One region of the Enterobacter cloacae complex sp. HYC080_NIDB genome, then DNA from elsewhere that is predicted to be linked to it. Evidence: predicted binding sites of a transcription regulator. Region 1 holds the regulator's gene; each other region holds the start of a gene.
The links. Region 1 encodes PurR, which represses purine synthesis genes. Its sites were predicted from a motif close to CANGCAAACGTTTGCNTG; they were not measured.
Positions count from the first base shown of each region.

Region 2: a site for PurR is predicted at 2,182-2,199, ahead of pyrD (quinone-dependent dihydroorotate dehydrogenase). Genes of this name have one in related genera too.
Region 3: a site for PurR is predicted at 3,845-3,862, ahead of gcvT (glycine cleavage system aminomethyltransferase GcvT). Genes of this name have one in related genera too.
Region 4: a site for PurR is predicted at 2,184-2,201, ahead of purH (bifunctional phosphoribosylaminoimidazolecarboxamide formyltransferase/IMP cyclohydrolase). Genes of this name have one in related genera too.

Region 1 covers NZ_CP114212.1:2,550,555-2,555,347, reverse strand. The annotation lists gene punC (purine nucleoside transporter PunC) at 163-1,362, opposite strand; gene punR (DNA-binding transcriptional activator PunR) at 1,477-2,388, shown strand; gene purR (HTH-type transcriptional repressor PurR) at 2,406-3,431, opposite strand; gene cydH (cytochrome bd-I oxidase subunit CydH) at 3,729-3,818, shown strand; gene O1723_RS12055 (MFS transporter) at 3,982-4,793, shown strand, end outside.
Region 2 covers NZ_CP114212.1:2,905,098-2,909,890, reverse strand. The annotation lists gene ssuD (FMNH2-dependent alkanesulfonate monooxygenase) at 1-518, opposite strand, end outside; gene O1723_RS13910 (sulfonate ABC transporter substrate-binding protein) at 515-1,477, opposite strand; gene ssuE (NADPH-dependent FMN reductase) at 1,470-2,045, opposite strand; gene pyrD (quinone-dependent dihydroorotate dehydrogenase) at 2,295-3,305, shown strand; gene zapC (cell division protein ZapC) at 3,471-4,013, shown strand; gene O1723_RS13890 (YcbX family protein) at 4,010-4,793, opposite strand, start outside.
Region 3 covers NZ_CP114212.1:853,765-858,557, reverse strand. The annotation lists gene gcvP (aminomethyl-transferring glycine dehydrogenase) at 1-2,154, opposite strand, end outside; gene gcvH (glycine cleavage system protein GcvH) at 2,279-2,668, opposite strand; gene gcvT (glycine cleavage system aminomethyltransferase GcvT) at 2,692-3,786, opposite strand; gene ubiI (FAD-dependent 2-octaprenylphenol hydroxylase) at 4,184-4,793, opposite strand, start outside.
Region 4 covers NZ_CP114212.1:4,306,743-4,311,535, forward strand. The annotation lists rRNA gene O1723_RS20440 (16S ribosomal RNA) at 209-1,748, opposite strand; gene purH (bifunctional phosphoribosylaminoimidazolecarboxamide formyltransferase/IMP cyclohydrolase) at 2,309-3,895, shown strand; gene purD (phosphoribosylamine--glycine ligase) at 3,912-4,793, shown strand, end outside.

The sequences.
Region 1 (4,793 bases):
AAATGCCTTCCATGGTAAAACGGGAGCACTCCGGCTCCCGTTAACACTTAATATTTATCGTATTTAATCGAACCAAATTTAGTATAGGCCGCAAAATTTGTTGATTCAATAGAAAATTGTTAGCAACCTAATCACCGAAAAGTTACATAATTTTTGCAGTAATTACGCATGTGACGTTTCTGCCTGCGCGCGGTTATCCTGCGCACGCTGCGCGGCTGCCTGCATACGATAGCCCATGCCGGCCAGCGCAACGGTAACCAGCATCACGCTGGTGGTGGTCAGGAGCGGCGTGGCAATCAGCGCCGAGACCACCAGACTGGCCAGGAAGCACAGCCCCAGTTGCAGCGTATTCTGAAGTGCGGCCGCACGGCCTGTCGCCTGCGGGAAGGGACGAAGCGCCTGCGCCACAACGATAGGGTATATCGCGCCGTTCGCGATGGCCATTACGCAGAATGGAATCAAAATTTCAGCCAGACCGACGCCGGGAATAAAGCCGACGGCCCAGGTCCCGATAACGCTCAACGCATACAGCACCAGCAACCACGGCAGCATCTGCTGGCCTTCCCATTTTTGCAGCGCCGCGCGACAGCCGTACCCGCCAACCAGGAACGCGATGGTCTGCGGAACATAGCTTAGACCGATGGCCGCCGGGCTGTAGCCCATATCGTGCAGAATAAAGGGTGAACCGGTCAGCCATGCGAAGAAGCTCGCCGAGCAGGCAGCATAAATCAGCACATTACCGCGATACGCTTTGGCGCTCAGCAGGGAGGCAAAGGTAATTGGGCTGGCGTCGGCATGCGCCTCTTTTTTATGCGCGGGCTTGAGGGCGAACGCCGGCAGCATCAGGATCAGCGTGATGGCAAACAGCGTGGCAAAGATGGCCTGCCAGTCGAAGTGCGCGAGGATCCAGCTACCCAACAGCGGGGCGAGGGCAGGGGAAAGCCCCACCAGCGGCATAATGGTCGCGAAAATTCGGTTTGTACGGTTCGCCGGATAGTAGTCGGTCACCAGCGCCTGCCAGGTGACGGCCGCGGCGCAGACGCCGACTGCCTGAATAAAACGCAGTACCAGCAGCCAGGTGGCGTCGCGAACCCATAGCATCCCCAGACAGCCCATGGCAAAAATGGCCAGACCCAGCAACAGTACCGGCTTGCGGCCAAAGCGATCCGAGAGCGGTCCCCAGAGCAGCTGCGCGAAGGCAAAACCGGCGAGGAACAAACTCAGGCTGGCGCTGATCGCGGCGGCAGGGGTTTGCAGATCTTCCTGCATGGCGGCGAAAGCCGGCAGGTACATATCGGTGGCTAAAAAGCCCAGCACGCTTAAGCCGCCGAGCCAGACTAAAAAACCTTTCCTGGGTTGCATTATTTTCTTCTCCTGAGGAGGCAGGTGTACATTGGCGCAGAGTGTAGGGAGTGCAAAGCGGCTTGTGAAACGCTAATATTTGGCGGGTGCATTCAAATTTTTTGCAGGCAGAAAATGTGGTCAGATTATTCTCTTGAAGTGGTCGATGCTGTCGCGCGTAACGGCAGCTTTAGCGGTGCAGCGCAGGAGCTGCACCGCGTCCCGTCGGCAATCAGCTATACGGTGCGTCAGCTAGAAGAGTGGCTGGCCGTTCCGCTGTTTGAACGGCGACATCGTGATGTGGAATTAACGCCTGCCGGGGCGTGGTTTTTGAAAGAAGGGCGTTCTGTTATCAAAAAAATGCAGATCACCCGCGAACAGTGTCAGCAGATCGCTAACGGCTGGCGGGGGCATCTTTCCATCGCGGTCGATAATATCGTGAAGCCGGAGCGCACCCGGCAAATGATCGTCGATTTCTATCGTCATTTTTCTGACGTTGAGTTGCGTGTTTCGCAGGAAGTGTTCAACGGCGTGTGGGACGCGCTGTCGGACGGCAGGGTAGAAATGGCGATTGGGGCGACGCAGGCGATTCCGGTTGGGGGACGCTACGCCTTTCGCGATATGGGGATGCTGAGCTGGAAATGCGTAGTGGCACGCGATCATCCCCTGGCGGCCATGGAGGGGCCGTTAAGCGACGATACCCTGCGTAACTGGCCGTCGCTGGTGCTGGAGGACACCTCCCGCTCGCTGCCCAAGCGTATCACCTGGCTGCTGGATAACCAGCGTCGCGTGGTCGCCCCGGACTGGGAATCGTCGGCGACCTGCCTCAGTGCAGGGCTGTGCGTCGCGATGGTGCCCGTTCATTTTGCGCGCCCGAGAATCGACACCGGCGAGTGGGTTGAACTGACGCTGGAGAATCCGTTCCCGGATGCGGCTTGCTGCCTGACCTGGCAACAAAATGATGTTTCACCTGCTATGGCCTGGCTGCTGGATTATCTGGGGGACAGCGAAACGCTTAACCGGGAATGGTTACGGGAGCCAGTGTGACTGGCTCCGTAAAGCGATTAACGACGGTAGTCGCGGAACGGACCATCCGCAACGGAACGGCGTTCGATGAGGCGCGGGTGGACTTCAATGGACTGCGACTCTTCACGTTTGTTGACGATCCTGTCGAGCAGCATGTTGAAGGCCGTTTCACCCAGCGAATCTTTCGGCTGGTGAATGGTGGTCAGCGCAGGGGTAAAGAAGCGTGCGTTGCGCACGTTGTCATAGCCGATCACGGAAATGTCCTGCGGGACGCGCAGACCCAGCTCATCGGCCGCACAGAGCGCGCCCATCGCCATGATGTCGCCCCCGCAGAAAACGGCGGTAGGACGATGTTGCTGGGAGACAATCTGCTGCATCGCGCGGTAGCCTGATTCCGGCTCAAAGTCACCCTGTACGATCCAGTTTTCTGGCACGGTGATCAGCGCTTCTTCCATTGCTTTCATAAAGCCAGCCAGACGACCTGCACCGGTGTTACGCTCAAGCGGACCCGGGATCACGCCAATCTCACGATGACCGCGTTCGATCAAATAACGGCCCGCCATATAGCCGCCTTCAAAGGCGTTGTCGATAACGGAATCCGTGAAATCCGCACGGGCTTCACCCCAGTCCATCACCACCATCGGGATATGTCGATACTCTTCAAGCATCGACAGTACGGATTCCGGGTACTCGGAACACATCACCAGCAGGCCATCCACGCGCTTCTGCGCCATCATGGAGAGATAGGCTCGCTGTTTTTCAATGCTGTTCCACGCGTTGCCCAGAATCAGGGTATAGCCTTTCTGGAAGCAGTTTTTCTCTACCGCCTCAATGATCTCAGCAAAATAGGCCGCTTCGCTGCTGGTCGCCAGCAGACCAATCGATTTGGTGTGATTCACCTTGAGGCTGCGCGCAACCGCACTTGGCGAGTAGTGCAGCTCTTTGATTGCTGCCCAGACGGCGTTGCGCGTCTCTTCCGCCACAAAGCGGGTTTTGTTAATTACATGTGATACGGTTGTAGTGGAAACGTTTGCGCGTTTTGCTACGTCTTTAATTGTTGCCATTAAATGTCACTCCAGACCATATCCTAAACTCCTGAAATACTTGAAGGTAAACGTTTGCCTTCTCTCACCCTTATCACGCAATTTTAGATTGCGGTACGCCAGGAAAACGACACGGGACGTCAGGAGGGGGTCAATGGCCGGTACGCTAATAAATTTAGCGTGGAATTTTGTCCTATCTTGATGAAAAGGGGAAGAGGTAAAGTGGTTATCAGCTTAAATCCGGGAAGATTTTTGACGTAAACTGTGCAAAAATGAGCAAGCTCACTTTTCGTGGGGGGATTAAAAGGAGAAAAATTGATGAGTTCCGATCTGAAGTTTTCGCTGTTCACCACCATCGTTGTGCTGGCGCTGATTGTGGCGGCTGGCCTGACGGCTGCGCTGCACTGATTTACGCGGAGGGAGAATCTTCTCCCTCCCGGTTTACCGGATTGTTACTTCTCAGGCAAAAATCTTTTGCCATTTTGTTAACTTCTCATTTTTTGTGATTGATGTCATGCTTTCCGCTTCTTTGTTCTGTGTCACGACATGACACGGTATCCGGAGTTGACGCATGAAAATCAATTTTCCCCTGCTGGCCCTGGCGATTGGCGCTTTTGGGATTGGCACCACCGAATTCTCCCCGATGGGGTTGCTGCCTGTTATCGCCCGGGGCGTGGATGTCTCGATCCCTGCGGCCGGGATGTTAATCAGCGCTTATGCCATCGGCGTGATGGTGGGGGCGCCGCTGATGACGCTACTGCTTTCACACCGCGCGCGCCGTAATGCGCTGATTTTCCTGATGGCGATTTTCACCCTGGGCAACGTGCTCTCTGCCATTTCACCTGACTACACCACCCTGATGCTGTCGCGCATTTTGACCAGCCTGAACCATGGCGCGTTCTTTGGGCTGGGCTCGGTCGTGGCCGCAAGCGTGGTGCCGAAACATAAGCAGGCAAGCGCCGTGGCGACCATGTTTATGGGGCTGACGATTGCCAACATTGGCGGCGTACCGGCTGCGACCTGGCTGGGTGAAGCGATCGGCTGGCGTATGTCATTCCTGGCAACCGCCGGGCTGGGCGTGGTGGCGATGGTGGCCTTGTTCTTCTCCCTGCCGAAAGGCAGCGCGGGTGAACGTCCGGACGTGCGCAAAGAGCTGTCGGTACTGGTGCGCCCGCAGGTGCTTTCTGCACTGCTGACCACCGTGCTGGGGGCCGGGGCGATGTTTACGCTCTATACCTACATTTCACCGGTGCTGCACGATATCACCCATGCAACCCCAATCTTTATTACCGCGATGCTGGTATTGATTGGCGTAGGGTTCTCAATGGGTAACTACCTTGGCGGGAAATTTGCTGACCGTTCAGTGACCGGAACGTTGAAAGG
Region 2 (4,793 bases), 350 kb from region 1:
GGTGGGCGCGGCTGCTGCACTGGCGGGAAGTAGAGTTTGGCGTCACGAACGTGAATATGCTTGCCTTCGAAGGTGACGGTTTCACCTTCAAGCAGGCGCCGCCAGACGCGGGTGAACTCGGCAGAAGCCTCATAGCGCTCGGTGTGGTCGAGGAACACGCCATCGCCTGCCAGTTCCTGAGGATCGCTGCCCGTCACCAGGTTAAACAGGGCGCGACCGTTGGAGAGTCTGTCCAGCGTTGCCGCCTGACGCGCCGCCACGGTGGGGGAGACCACGCCTGGACGTAACGCAACCAGGAACTTCAGACGCTGGGTGACCGGGATCATCGACGCGGCGACCAGCCAGGCATCTTCACATGAACGCCCGGTTGGGATCAGCACGCCGGTGAAACCGATGCGGTCCGCCGCCTGTGCAATCTGCTGCAGGTAGCCATGGTCAACCGGGCGGGAACCCTCTTCAGTGCCAAGATAGTGGCCATCTCCGTGGGTGGGTAAAAACCAGAAAAGATTCAGACTCATGATTTAGCTCCTTCTTTGCCTGCGGGTTGCCAGATGCGTTCGCGAATATCGACCTGTTTTGGCACCAGGCGGTTTTGATAGAAGAGGTCAGCGGTTTGTTGCTGTAGCGCGGCGACGTGCGCATCCACGGGTGAAATGGTGGTCGGCGGACGGTGGCTGAGGTAGCTCGCAATCACCGGTTCAGGTAAGCCCATGGTTTTCGCCAGCAGCGCAATACTTTCCTGACGCTGGCTTTGGGTCAGCGTGTCGGCCTGCGTAAAGGTATCCAGTACGCTCTGAATAAATGCGCCATTCTTTTCCGCGTAAGGACGCGCGGCGAGGTAGAACGAGCCGGTCTGCTTCAGCGTCGTGCCATCCTTCAGCACACGCACGCCTCCTTGCAGTAATGCTGCGGAGTAGTACGGATCCCAGATAGCCCAGGCATCAACATTCTTCTGCTGGAACGCGGCACGTGCATCGGCTGGGGTCAGGTAAACGGGCTGAATGTCCGTGAATTTCAGCCCGGCCTCCTGTAAAGCGCGCAGCAGCAGGTTGTGTGAACTGGAGCCTTTCTGAAAAGCGACCTTATGACCTTTTAAGTCGGCAACGCTTTTAATCTCGCTATTTTCAGGCACCAGAATGACTTCGGCCTTCGGTTTAGGCGGTTCAACGCCGACATAAACGAGGTCCGCCCCCGCAGCCTGGGCGAATATCGGCGGAATATCGCCTGTGCTGCCAAGATCGATACTGCCTACGTTTAAGGCTTCCAGCATTTGAGGGCCGGCAGGAAACTCGATCCAGGCAAATTTGGTGTCCGGGAAGCGTTTTTCCAGAAGCTGGTGACTTTTTGCCAGCACCATACTGACGCTGCCTTTCTGATAGCCAATGCGTAAACTGTCCGGCGCTGTTTCTGCGGCCTGAGCCAGCCCGGTCAAGGCCATCAGGCCAGCCAGCCCGAGGCGGGTTAAGGTTTTAAACATGTGCGACTCCTTGAGGCTGGCCAAACGCAGGTGCCTGGATATCCCGGCGATGCAGCGCGTGCCAGAAGGTTTCCAGCGCAGCATCGAGGCGCGTTTGCAGATTCGGCGTAAAGTGCGGCTTGTGTTGATAATCAATGACCTGCGAATCGTCCGCGAAAACCCCATGGAGAATCTCTTGTGCTTTCAGGGCATTCAGGACCGGTTTCAGGGCATAATCCACCGCCAGTAAATGGGCAACCGTTCCGCCCGTTGCCAGCGGCAGCACCACTTTGCCGTCCAACGCGCGCTCCGGCAGTAGATCGAGCAGGGTTTTCAGTGCGCCAGAAAAAGAGGCTTTATAGATCGGTGTCGCCACGATTAAACCGTCTGCCTCTTTCAGTTGCTCTGTGAGGGTTTTCAGCGCAGGGCTGTCGAAACGGGCGTACAGCAAATCTTCGGGTTCGAAGTTATGCAGATTCCAGTGGCACACTTCCACATCCAGCGCATTGAGCTTTTCACGGGCATATTCCAGCAGGGCGCTGGAACGCGAAGGGAATCGTGGACTTCCGGCCAGGGTAATGACGCGCATACTTCCTCCTTATAACCAATTGTTTGCTTTTATCTAACATTCATAACAATTTTCAGGAGTGTGACACCGCGCGGTTATTCCACTAAATGATTTATCTGCAATTAAAATGCGAAAAAGTGCATAAGAAAGAGATCGGGAGGTAAACGTTTGCGTTTTACGCTGATTTTTTTGCCGCAGGTCAATTCCTTTTCGCAGCGGGATCGCCCATAATCCCCTCCCGGTTTGCACACCGGGAATCCAGGAGAGTTCATGTACTACCCCTTCGTTCGTAAAGCCCTTTTCCAGCTCGACCCTGAGCGCGCTCATGAATTGACATTCCAGCAATTACGTCGCATTACCGGAACGCCTCTGGCGGCTCTGGTGCGCCAGAATGTGCCGGAAAAACCTGTGCAGTGCATGGGTCTGACCTTTAAAAACCCGCTAGGTCTGGCGGCCGGTCTGGACAAAAACGGCGAGTGCATTGATGCCCTGGGCGCAATGGGCTTTGGCTCCATTGAAATCGGTACCGTTACCCCGCGTCCACAGCCGGGAAATGATAAGCCGCGTTTGTTCCGCCTGGTGGAAGCCGAAGGGCTGATCAACCGCATGGGCTTTAATAATCTCGGCGTTGATCACCTGGTCGAGAACGTGAAAAAAGCCCATTTCGATGGGGTGCTGGGCATTAATATCGGTAAAAATAAAGACACGCCGGTTGAGCAAGGTAAAGATGACTATCTGATTTGTATGGAAAAAGTCTACGCCTATGCCGGTTACATCGCGGTGAATATTTCATCGCCGAATACCCCGGGCCTGCGTTCTTTACAATATGGCGAAGCGCTGGACGATCTTCTCAGCGCCATTAAAAATAAACAAAATGAACTGCAGGCGATCCACCATAAATATGTTCCGGTCGCGGTGAAGATCGCACCGGATCTTTCGCCTGAAGAATTGATCCAGGTTGCCGACAGTTTAGTTCGCCATAATATTGATGGTGTTATTGCGACCAATACGACGCTCGATCGCTCCCTCGTTCAGGGAATGAAAAACTGTGACGAAGCGGGTGGGTTAAGTGGCCGTCCGGTACAATTAAAAAGCACCGAAATTATTCGTGCTCTGTCTGCAGAATTAAAAGGGCGTTTGCCGATTATTGGTGTCGGCGGTATCGATTCGGTCATTGCTGCGCGCGAGAAGATGGCGGCAGGGGCATCGCTGGTGCAAATCTATTCCGGCTTTATTTTTAAAGGACCGCCGCTGATTAAAGAAATCGTTACGCATATCTAATCTTTTCTCTTAATCAGACAACCAGGGCTTTATTTCCAGCCCTGGTTGTTTTATATTCCGTCACTGTTGCTTATTTAGACATTCTGGTCTTTTATTAATGATGTTATAAACGAAGCGACAATCAGGACATTTTTAGTACAGGACGTTTGGGGACGGGAGAGAAACATGCGAATTAAACCTGACGATAACTGGCGCTGGTATTTTTGCGACGAGCACGATCGTATGATGCTCGATTTAGCCAATGGCATGTTGTTTCGTTCTCGTTTTGCCCGCCGAATGTTAACCCCGGACGCGTTTTCACCCTCGGGCTTTTGCGTTGACGATGCTGCACTTTATTTCTCCTTTGAAGAAAAATGTCGCGATCTGGTGCTCTCTAAAGAGCAGCGTGCCGAGCTGGTATTAAATGCGCTGGTGGCGATTCGTTTCCTGAAACCGCAAATGCCGAAAAGCTGGCATTTCCTGCCGCACGACATGAACTGGACGCCAGCAACGGGTGATGCGGCCAGCGTCAATCTGAGCGATACCGCCGAAGAGGTGAGTTTGTTAGTGGTGGAGCCGGGCGAAAATGCTGCGCTTTGTCTGCTGGCACAACCCGGCGTGACGATTGCCGGGCGTGTAATGCAGTTAGGGGATGCGATCAAAGTCATGAATGACAGGCTGAAGCCACAGGTGCGTGTCGATTCCTTCAGCCTCGAACAGGCGGTTTAAGCTTCCAGCTGTACGGATGTTTTCGGTACGCAGCTACAGCACAGAATTGTGCCGTCGTTTCCCACTGCCGATTTCTTCAGCGCTGTCACTTCTCCCTCTACCAGCTTGATGCGACAGCATCCGCAGATTCCCGCACGACAAGAATACGGTACGCGAATACCGGCCTGTTCCAGTTGCTCCAGCAGCACCTGCTGATTGTTGCCACGAATAATTTTGCCCTGCCAGTGAATATCCACGGCAGAGGCGACGTTCGTCTCAACTTCAACGCTTTCTTCTTCCTGACCGGCGCCGTACACTTTCGCAGGTCCGCGGGCGAGGATTTCGACCTCATCGCCCACGCGGATCACACCGCTGGAGCGGGGGATCAGGTTCTGGCCGAAATCGACATCGCCGTTATCCTGGGCGGTGCGGAACGATTGCAGCGTTTTCAGCGGTTCGCCAGAGGGGTGCTTTTGCCCTTTTTCCGGACTCACGGTGGTAAAGATACAGCGGCTGCACGGCTTGACGACATCAAAGATGACGCTACCAATGCGGATCGTTTTCCAGGTGTCTTCTTCCCACGCATCGGCACCGGTTACCACCAGGTTCGGACGGAACTGCTCCATCTGCACGCTGGCTTTACAGCGGTTTTGTAAATCACGCAGCGATGCCTCGTTGGTCAGCAGGAACGGGAAGCCGTCGGCGAAGGAAAGCGGAACGGCATCGTGGCGCTTCACGCGGCGCGTCAGTTCAGGCCCCACCCAGCGCAGCTGCACGTCGCGGGAAAAGAAGCCGCTTAGC
Region 3 (4,793 bases), 1.7 Mb from region 1:
ACCGCCACCACCGTGTGGGATGCAGAAGGTTTTGTGCAGGTTCAGGTGCGACACGTCCGCGCCGATGAAGCCCGGAGAGGTAATGCCCACCTGAGCATTCATGTTCGCGCCGTCGAGGTACACCTGACCGCCGAACTGATGCACCACTTCACACACTTCGCGGATGGTTTCTTCGTACACGCCGTGAGTCGACGGGTAGGTCACCATGATGCAGGAGAGCTTATCGCCCGCCTGCTCGGCTTTCGCGCGCAGGTCGGCCAGGTCGATGTTACCGTTCTTATCACACGCCACGACCACCACTTCCATGCCCGCCATCTGGGCAGACGCCGGGTTGGTGCCGTGGGCAGAGCTCGGGATCAGGCAGATATCACGGTGGCCTTCGTTACGGCTTTCGTGATAGTGACGGATTGCCAGCAGCCCCGCATATTCACCCTGCGCGCCGGAGTTCGGCTGCATACAGAGCGCGTCATAACCGGTCAGTTTCACCAGCCAGTCGGAAAGCTGGTTGATCATGACATGATACCCTTCCGCCTGCTCTGGTGGGCAGAACGGGTGCAGCTCGGAGAACTCAGGCCAGGTGATAGGGATCATTTCTGCCGCGGCGTTCAGCTTCATGGTGCACGAGCCCAGCGGGATCATCGCCTGGTTCAGCGCCAGATCTTTGCGCTCCAGAGAGTGCATATAACGCATCATCTCGGTTTCGCTGTGATAACGGTTGAACACAGGATGCGTCAGGATAGCGTCATTGCGCAGCATGCTCTCCTGAATAGAGCGGCTGTCATGCGCGACCTCTTTGTCCAGCGCATCAATATCCAGACCGTGCGCATCGCCCAGCACGACATTAAACAGGTTGACGATATCGTCGCGCGTGGTGGATTCATCAAGAGTGATGCCCACGGCATGATGAATGTCGCTGCGCAGGTTAATTTGTGCGGCATCCGCACGTGCCAGCACCGCCGCTTTATCCGCCACGTCCACGCACAGCGTGTCGAAGTAGTGCTCATGACGCAGCTTCAGGCCTTTCTGCTGCAGGCCACAGGCCAGAATATCCGCCAGACGGTGGATGCGGCCGGCAATGCGTTTCAGCCCAACCGGGCCGTGGAAGACGGCGTACAGGCTGGCGATGTTTGCCAGCAGAACCTGAGAAGTACAGATATTAGAGTTCGCTTTCTCGCGACGGATATGCTGCTCGCGAGTCTGCATCGCCATGCGCAGCGCGGTGTTACCGGCGGCATCTTTCGATACGCCAATAATGCGGCCTGGCATGGAACGTTTAAATTCATCTTTCGCGCCAAAGAATGCCGCGTGCGGTCCGCCGTAGCCCATCGGCACGCCGAAACGCTGGGCCGAGCCGAATACAATATCCGCACCCTGTTTGCCCGGAGCCGTCAGCAGCACCAGCGCCATAAAATCAGCGGCAACGCTGACCACCACTTTGCGGGATTTCAGCTCGGCAATCAGCGCGCTGTAATCATGCACTTCGCCGGTGGTGCCAACCTGCTGTAGCAGCACACCAAAGACGTCCTGATGATCCAGCACTTTGTCAGCGTCGTCGACAATCACATCAAAACCAAAGGTTTCCGCACGGGTACGCACCACGTCCAGCGTCTGCGGATGCACGTCCGCCGCCACGAAGAAGCGGTTGGCATTTTTCAGCTTGCTGACGCGTTTTGCCATCGCCATGGCTTCAGCTGCCGCGGTCGCTTCATCCAGCAACGAGGCGGAAGCGATATCCATCCCGGTCAGGTCGAGCGTCACCTGCTGGAAGTTCAGCAGCGCTTCAAGACGGCCCTGGGACACTTCCGGCTGATACGGGGTATAGGCGGTGTACCAGCCCGGGTTTTCCAGCATATTACGCAGGATAACCGGCGGTAACTGCACGTTGGTGTAGCCCATGCCAATGTAAGACTTATAGCGCTTGTTAAGGCCAGCGATGGCCTTCAGCTCCGCCAGTGCGGCGAATTCCGTGGTGGCTTCTCCCACCTGAGGCGGCGTGGCAAGCTGGATGTCTTTTGGCACGATCTGGCCGATCAGTGCGTTTAATGAATCCGCGCCAACCGTTTTCAGCATCTCCTGCTGTTGCTGAGCATCCGGCCCAATGTGACGTTCAATGAAAGCGCCACGGTTTTCAAGCTGGCTTAAAGTCTGTGTCATGAGCGATGGTTCCTGAAACGTGCAGTGAATTTAAGTTCCCTCTCCCCTCGGGAGAGGGTTAGGGTGAGGGGAAGATGGGCACCCTCACCCCTGCCCTCTCCCGGAGGGAGAGGGGGATTAACAATTACTCGTCTTCTAACAGGGCTTCGTACGCGGTCGCATCCAGCAGCGCGGCAACCTGAGATTCGTCACTGGCTTTGATCTTGAAGATCCAGCCACCTTCATAAGGCTCGCTGTTCACCAGCTCCGGCGAATCGCTCAGCGCGTCGTTTACGGCCACAATTTCACCGCTTACCGGTGCGTAGATATCGGATGCTGCTTTAACGGACTCCGCCACGGCGCAGTCATCGCCCGCGCTCACGGTTGCGCCCACTTCCGGCAGGTCAACAAACACCATGTCGCCCAGCAGCTCCTGCGCATGCTCGGTGATCCCTACGGTGTAAGTGCCGTCCGCCTCTTTGCGCAGCCACTCGTGTTCTTTGCTGTATTTCAGTTCTGCTGGCACATTGCTCATTGAAGTTCTCCTGATAAAAATAGTTAGGCGACCGGCTTACCGGCGCGAACAAAAATCGGTTTGGTCACGTTGACCGGCATTTCGCGGTTGCGGATTTGCACCACCGCCGACTCGCCAATGCCCGCCGGCACGCGAGCCAGTGCAATACTGTAGCCCAGCGTCGGGGAGAAGGACCCGCTGGTGATCACGCCTTCGCGCGGATTGCCGTCGGCATCGGTAAAACGCACCGGCAGTTCTCCGCGCAGCACGCCTTTTTCCTTCATCACCAGGCCAACCAGCTGTTCAGTGCCCTTCTCGCGCTGCATTTCCAGCGCTTCACGGCCAATAAACTCACGGTCAGCGGGTTCCCATGCGATGGTCCAGCCCATGTTGGCCGCCAGCGGAGAGACGCCTTCGTCCATCTCCTGACCGTAGAGGTTCATCCCCGCTTCAAGGCGCAGCGTATCGCGCGCGCCCAGGCCAGCCGGCTTCACGCCCGCTTCCACCAGCGCACGCCAGAAATCAGCTGCTTTCTCGTTTGGCATGGCAATTTCATAGCCCGCTTCACCGGTATAGCCGGTCGTGGCAATAAACAGATCGCCCGCCTGCACGCCAAAGAAGGGCTTCATCCCTTCGGTGGCTTTACGCTGCTCGTCGCTGAACAGAGACGCGGCTTTCGCCTGCGCGTTCGGCCCCTGCACGGCAATCAGCGACAGATCGTCACGGACGGTGATGTCGATGGCATAAGGTTCGGCGTGTTGGGTGATCCAGAAGAGGTCTTTTTCGCGGGTGGCGGAGTTTACAACGAGGCGGAAGAAGTCTTCGGTGAAGTAGTAGACGATAAGGTCATCAATCACGCCACCCGAGGCGTTCAGCATACCGGTATAGAGCGCTTTCCCCGGTGTCTTCAGCTTCGCGACATCGTTCGCCAGCAGATAACGTAGAAACTCCCGGGTGCGGCTACCGCGCAGATCGACAATCGTCATGTGGGACACGTCGAACATACCGGCATCGGTGCGCACCGCGTGGTGCTCATCAATTTGCGAGCCGTAGTGCAGCGGCATCATCCAGCCATGGAAATCCACCATGCGGGCGCCGCATAACACGTGCTGTTCGTACAAAGGAGTCTGTTGAGCCATCTTGTCCTCGTTGAAAAATTCACCGTGAAACCCGGTATCGGCCTCGTTTCCGAATGCCGACGCAAACGTTCTCTTTTACCTGAACTTACCACCGAAACCGGCGGTTAACCATAAGGTAAAACGGGTCATCACATTAGCTTATGACCAAAAAACGCTGAAAAGCCTACAGAGTTATTCACTGGAAAAATGCGATTAACCCCGCACAAAATTAACAATGATCTAACAGGATTTAGCACATGATGATATTTCATGCGGAAAAACGGGCCGAATTTCCGTCACATAAAAATCATGACATTAGATTATCTAATGCGAAAAATGACGTGGAATTAGAATATTTCAAACGAGGGAATTTTCCCGGCACAGAGGCCGGGAAAAGAAAGTGTGACGGGGGTCTATTTTATTTCAGCCAGTCCGGCAGGTCGTTAAGACCCATCGCCTGACGCAGGAGTTGAGGTTTGACGCCAGGGAGGGTATCGGCGAGCTTGAGCCCAATATCACGCAGCAGTTTTTTCGCCGGATTTGCCCCGGCAAACAGCTCACGGAAGCCCTGCATGCCTGCAAGCATCATCGCCGCACTGTGCTTGCGGCTGCGCTCGTAGCGACGCAGATACACATGCTGCCCAATATCTTTACCCTCTCGCTGCAGACGACGCAGCTCTTCTACCAGCTCCGCCGCATCCATAAAGCCGAGATTAACGCCCTGCCCGGCCAGCGGATGAATGGTATGGGCCGCGTCGCCCACCAGCGCCAGACGGTGCGCGGCAAACTGACGCGCATAGCGTCCGGTTAAGGGGAAGACCTGACGCTCGCTCTCAAGAGTACAAAGCCCCAGACGGTTATCAAACGCCACGCACAGTGCCTGGTTAAAGGCCTCTGGCGTCGCCTCCTGCATCTGCTGCGCTTTTTCCGGCACCAGAGACCAGACAATTGAGCAGAGATGCGGATCGCTTAACGGCAGGAATGCCAGAATGCCGTCGTTGTGGAAAATCTGGCGCGCCACGCCGCCG
Region 4 (4,793 bases), 1.8 Mb from region 1:
TCACAACCCGAAGATGTTTCTTTCGATTCATCATCGGTTTGCGAAAATTTGAGAGACTCGAACACACATAATATGTGTGTCGTTTCAATTTTCAGCTTGATCCAGATTTTTAAAGAGCAAAACTTCTTAATGCACTCAAAAGTACATTCAGAAGTTCATCATTCATCAGACAATCTGTGTGAGCACTGCAAAGGCAGGTTCTTTAAGGTAAGGAGGTGATCCAACCGCAGGTTCCCCTACGGTTACCTTGTTACGACTTCACCCCAGTCATGAATCACAAAGTGGTAAGCGCCCTCCCGAAGGTTAAGCTACCTACTTCTTTTGCAACCCACTCCCATGGTGTGACGGGCGGTGTGTACAAGGCCCGGGAACGTATTCACCGTAGCGTTCTGATCTACGATTACTAGCGATTCCGACTTCATGGAGTCGAGTTGCAGACTCCAATCCGGACTACGACGCACTTTATGAGGTCCGCTTGCTCTCGCGAGGTCGCTTCTCTTTGTATGCGCCATTGTAGCACGTGTGTAGCCCTACTCGTAAGGGCCATGATGACTTGACGTCATCCCCACCTTCCTCCAGTTTATCACTGGCAGTCTCCTTTGAGTTCCCGGCCTAACCGCTGGCAACAAAGGATAAGGGTTGCGCTCGTTGCGGGACTTAACCCAACATTTCACAACACGAGCTGACGACAGCCATGCAGCACCTGTCTCAGAGTTCCCGAAGGCACCAAAGCATCTCTGCTAAGTTCTCTGGATGTCAAGAGTAGGTAAGGTTCTTCGCGTTGCATCGAATTAAACCACATGCTCCACCGCTTGTGCGGGCCCCCGTCAATTCATTTGAGTTTTAACCTTGCGGCCGTACTCCCCAGGCGGTCGACTTAACGCGTTAGCTCCGGAAGCCACGCCTCAAGGGCACAACCTCCAAGTCGACATCGTTTACGGCGTGGACTACCAGGGTATCTAATCCTGTTTGCTCCCCACGCTTTCGCACCTGAGCGTCAGTCTTTGTCCAGGGGGCCGCCTTCGCCACCGGTATTCCTCCAGATCTCTACGCATTTCACCGCTACACCTGGAATTCTACCCCCCTCTACAAGACTCTAGCCTGCCAGTTTCGAATGCAGTTCCCAGGTTGAGCCCGGGGATTTCACATCCGACTTGACAGACCGCCTGCGTGCGCTTTACGCCCAGTAATTCCGATTAACGCTTGCACCCTCCGTATTACCGCGGCTGCTGGCACGGAGTTAGCCGGTGCTTCTTCTGCGGGTAACGTCAATTGCTGTGGTTATTAACCACAACACCTTCCTCCCCGCTGAAAGTACTTTACAACCCGAAGGCCTTCTTCATACACGCGGCATGGCTGCATCAGGCTTGCGCCCATTGTGCAATATTCCCCACTGCTGCCTCCCGTAGGAGTCTGGACCGTGTCTCAGTTCCAGTGTGGCTGGTCATCCTCTCAGACCAGCTAGGGATCGTCGCCTAGGTGAGCCGTTACCCCACCTACTAGCTAATCCCATCTGGGCACATCTGATGGCAAGAGGCCCGAAGGTCCCCCTCTTTGGTCTTGCGACGTTATGCGGTATTAGCTACCGTTTCCAGTAGTTATCCCCCTCCATCAGGCAGTTTCCCAGACATTACTCACCCGTCCGCCACTCGTCACCCGAGAGCAAGCTCTCTGTGCTACCGTTCGACTTGCATGTGTTAGGCCTGCCGCCAGCGTTCAATCTGAGCCATGATCAAACTCTTCAATTTAAGTTTGATGCTCGTGAATTAAACTTCGTAATGAATTACGTATGTTCACTCAGAGACTTGGTATTCATTTATTGTCCGAAGACATTAAGAATCCATGTCACTTTGAGTGCCCACACAGATTGTCTGATAAATTGTTAAAGAGCAGTGCAACGCGGCTTTCGCTCACCGTTGCGAGGTGGCGTATATTACGCTTTCCTCTTTCAGAGTCAACCCGTTATTTCAGGATTTTTTCTCTTCAACCGACCGGTTTATCTGTGAAGTGATTCACATCTGCCGTGTCGATGGAGGCGCATTATAGGGAGTTCTCCGCAGGCCGCAACCGCTAAATGACAGAAAAATGACTGACTGCTGCATTCCACAGCAAAACCCCGCCTTATACCCTTTTACACACAGACTTATCCACAATGATACGAAAAAGTAAAAATGTGCGAGCGTTGCGCAAACGTTTTCGTTAAAATGCTCGCGCTTCACAAGGATGCCTCGTCAGGTGTGTTAGATGAGTTTTTCGCAGGAAAATTCATCTAACGCTCTCTGTAATCGTGAAATCCAGGGGATTTACCATGCAACAACGTCGTCCAGTCCGCCGCGCTCTGCTCAGTGTTTCTGATAAAGCCGGTATCGTCGAATTCGCTCAGGCACTTTCTGCACGCGGTGTGGAGCTGCTTTCTACAGGCGGCACCGCACGCCTGTTAGCAGATAAAGGTCTGCCGGTAACCGAAGTGTCCGATTACACCGGTTTCCCGGAGATGATGGATGGACGCGTCAAAACTCTGCATCCGAAAGTGCACGGCGGTATTCTTGGCCGTCGCGGCCAGGACGATGCCATTATGGAAAAGCATGATATTGCGCCAATCGACATGGTTGTCGTTAACCTCTACCCGTTTGCCCAGACCGTTGCCCGCGAAGGCTGCTCTCTGGAAGATGCGGTAGAAAATATTGATATCGGCGGCCCGACCATGGTGCGCTCTGCAGCCAAGAACCATAAAGATGTGGCCATCGTGGTGAAGAGCAGCGATTACAACACCATTATTAGCGAGATGGATGCCAACGAAGGGTCACTGACGCTCGACACGCGTTTCGACCTCGCTATCAAAGCCTTCGAACACACCGCTGCATACGACAGCATGATCGCCAACTACTTCGGTAGCCTGGTGCCGGCTTACCACGGTGAAAGCAACGATCCTTCTGGCCACTTCCCGCGCACGCTGAACCTGAACTTCATCAAGAAGCAGGATATGCGTTACGGCGAGAACAGCCACCAGCAGGCTGCCTTCTATATAGAAGAGATCAAAGAAGCCTCGGTTGCCACCGCTCAGCAGGTTCAGGGCAAGGCACTCTCCTACAACAATATTGCTGACACCGACGCTGCGCTGGAATGCGTGAAAGAGTTCAGCGAGCCAGCCTGCGTTATCGTCAAGCACGCCAACCCTTGCGGTGTGGCGGTGAGCACCTCTATTCTGGACGCTTACGACCGTGCTTACAAAACCGACCCGACCTCCGCGTTTGGCGGCATTATCGCCTTCAACCGCGAGCTGGATGCCCAAACCGCGCAGGCCATCATCTCCCGACAGTTTGTTGAAGTGATCATTGCACCATCGGCATCCGAAGAAGCGCTGAAAATCACCGCGGCAAAACAGAATGTGCGCGTACTGATTTGCGGCCAGTGGGCAAATCGCGTGCCGGGTCTGGACTTCAAACGCGTGAACGGCGGCCTTCTGGTTCAGGATCGCGATCTGGGTATGGTGACAGAAGCTGACCTGCGCGTAGTGACCAAACGCCAGCCGAGCGAGCAGGAGCTGCGTGACGCGCTGTTCTGCTGGAAAGTGGCGAAGTTCGTCAAGTCCAACGCCATCGTCTACGCCAAAGAGAACATGACCATCGGAATAGGCGCAGGCCAGATGAGTCGTGTCTATTCTGCGAAAATTGCCGGGTTCAAAGCAGGTGATGAAGGGCTGGAAGTGAAAGGTTCCGCCATGGCCTCTGATGCCTTCTTCCCGTTTCGTGACGGTATCGATGCGGCAGCCGCTGTAGGCATTACCTGCGTGATCCAGCCTGGTGGTTCTATCCGCGACGACGAAGTGATTGCCGCCGCCGACGAGCACGGTATCGCGATGATCTTCACCGACATGCGCCACTTCCGCCATTAATTCCCGGAGCAGAAAAATGAAAGTATTAGTGATTGGTAACGGCGGACGCGAGCACGCCCTGGCGTGGAAAGCGGCGCAGTCTCCGCGGGTGAAAACGGTCTTCGTGGCACCGGGTAATGCCGGTACTGCCCTGGAACCCGCTTTGCAGAACGTCGCCATCGGTGTGACCGATATCCCGGCCCTGCTGAACTTTGCCCAGAATGAGAAAATCGATCTGACCATTGTCGGCCCGGAAGCGCCCCTGGTGATTGGCGTAGTTGACGCGTTCCGCGCTGCTGGCCTGAAAATCTTCGGACCAACGGAAGGTGCTGCCCAGCTGGAAGGGTCTAAGGCCTTCACCAAAGATTTCCTGGCACGTCACAACATCCCGACGGCGGAATATCAGAACTTCACCGAAGTGGAGCCAGCTCTGGCTTACCTGCGTGAAAAAGGCGCGCCGATCGTTATTAAAGCCGACGGTCTGGCCGCCGGTAAAGGGGTTATCGTTGCGATGACCCTCGAAGAAGCGGAAGCCGCGGTTCAGGATATGCTGGCTGGCAATGCCTTTGGCGATGCAGGCCACCGTATCGTGATTGAAGAGTTCCTCGACGGCGAAGAAGCGAGCTTCATTGTCATGGTCGACGGCGAGCACGTTCTGCCGATGGCCACCAGCCAGGATCATAAACGCGTGGGTAATGGCGATACCGGTCCTAATACCGGCGGGATGGGCGCCTACTCCCCTGCCCCGGTGGTGACGGATGAAGTACATCAGCGCACCATGGACCGCATTATCTGGCCTACCGTGAAAGGCATGGCGGCGGAAGGGAATACCTACACCGGTTTCCTCTATGCAGGTCTGATGATCGACAAGCAGGGCAACCCTAAGGTTATCGAGTTCAACTGCCGCTTTGGCGATCCG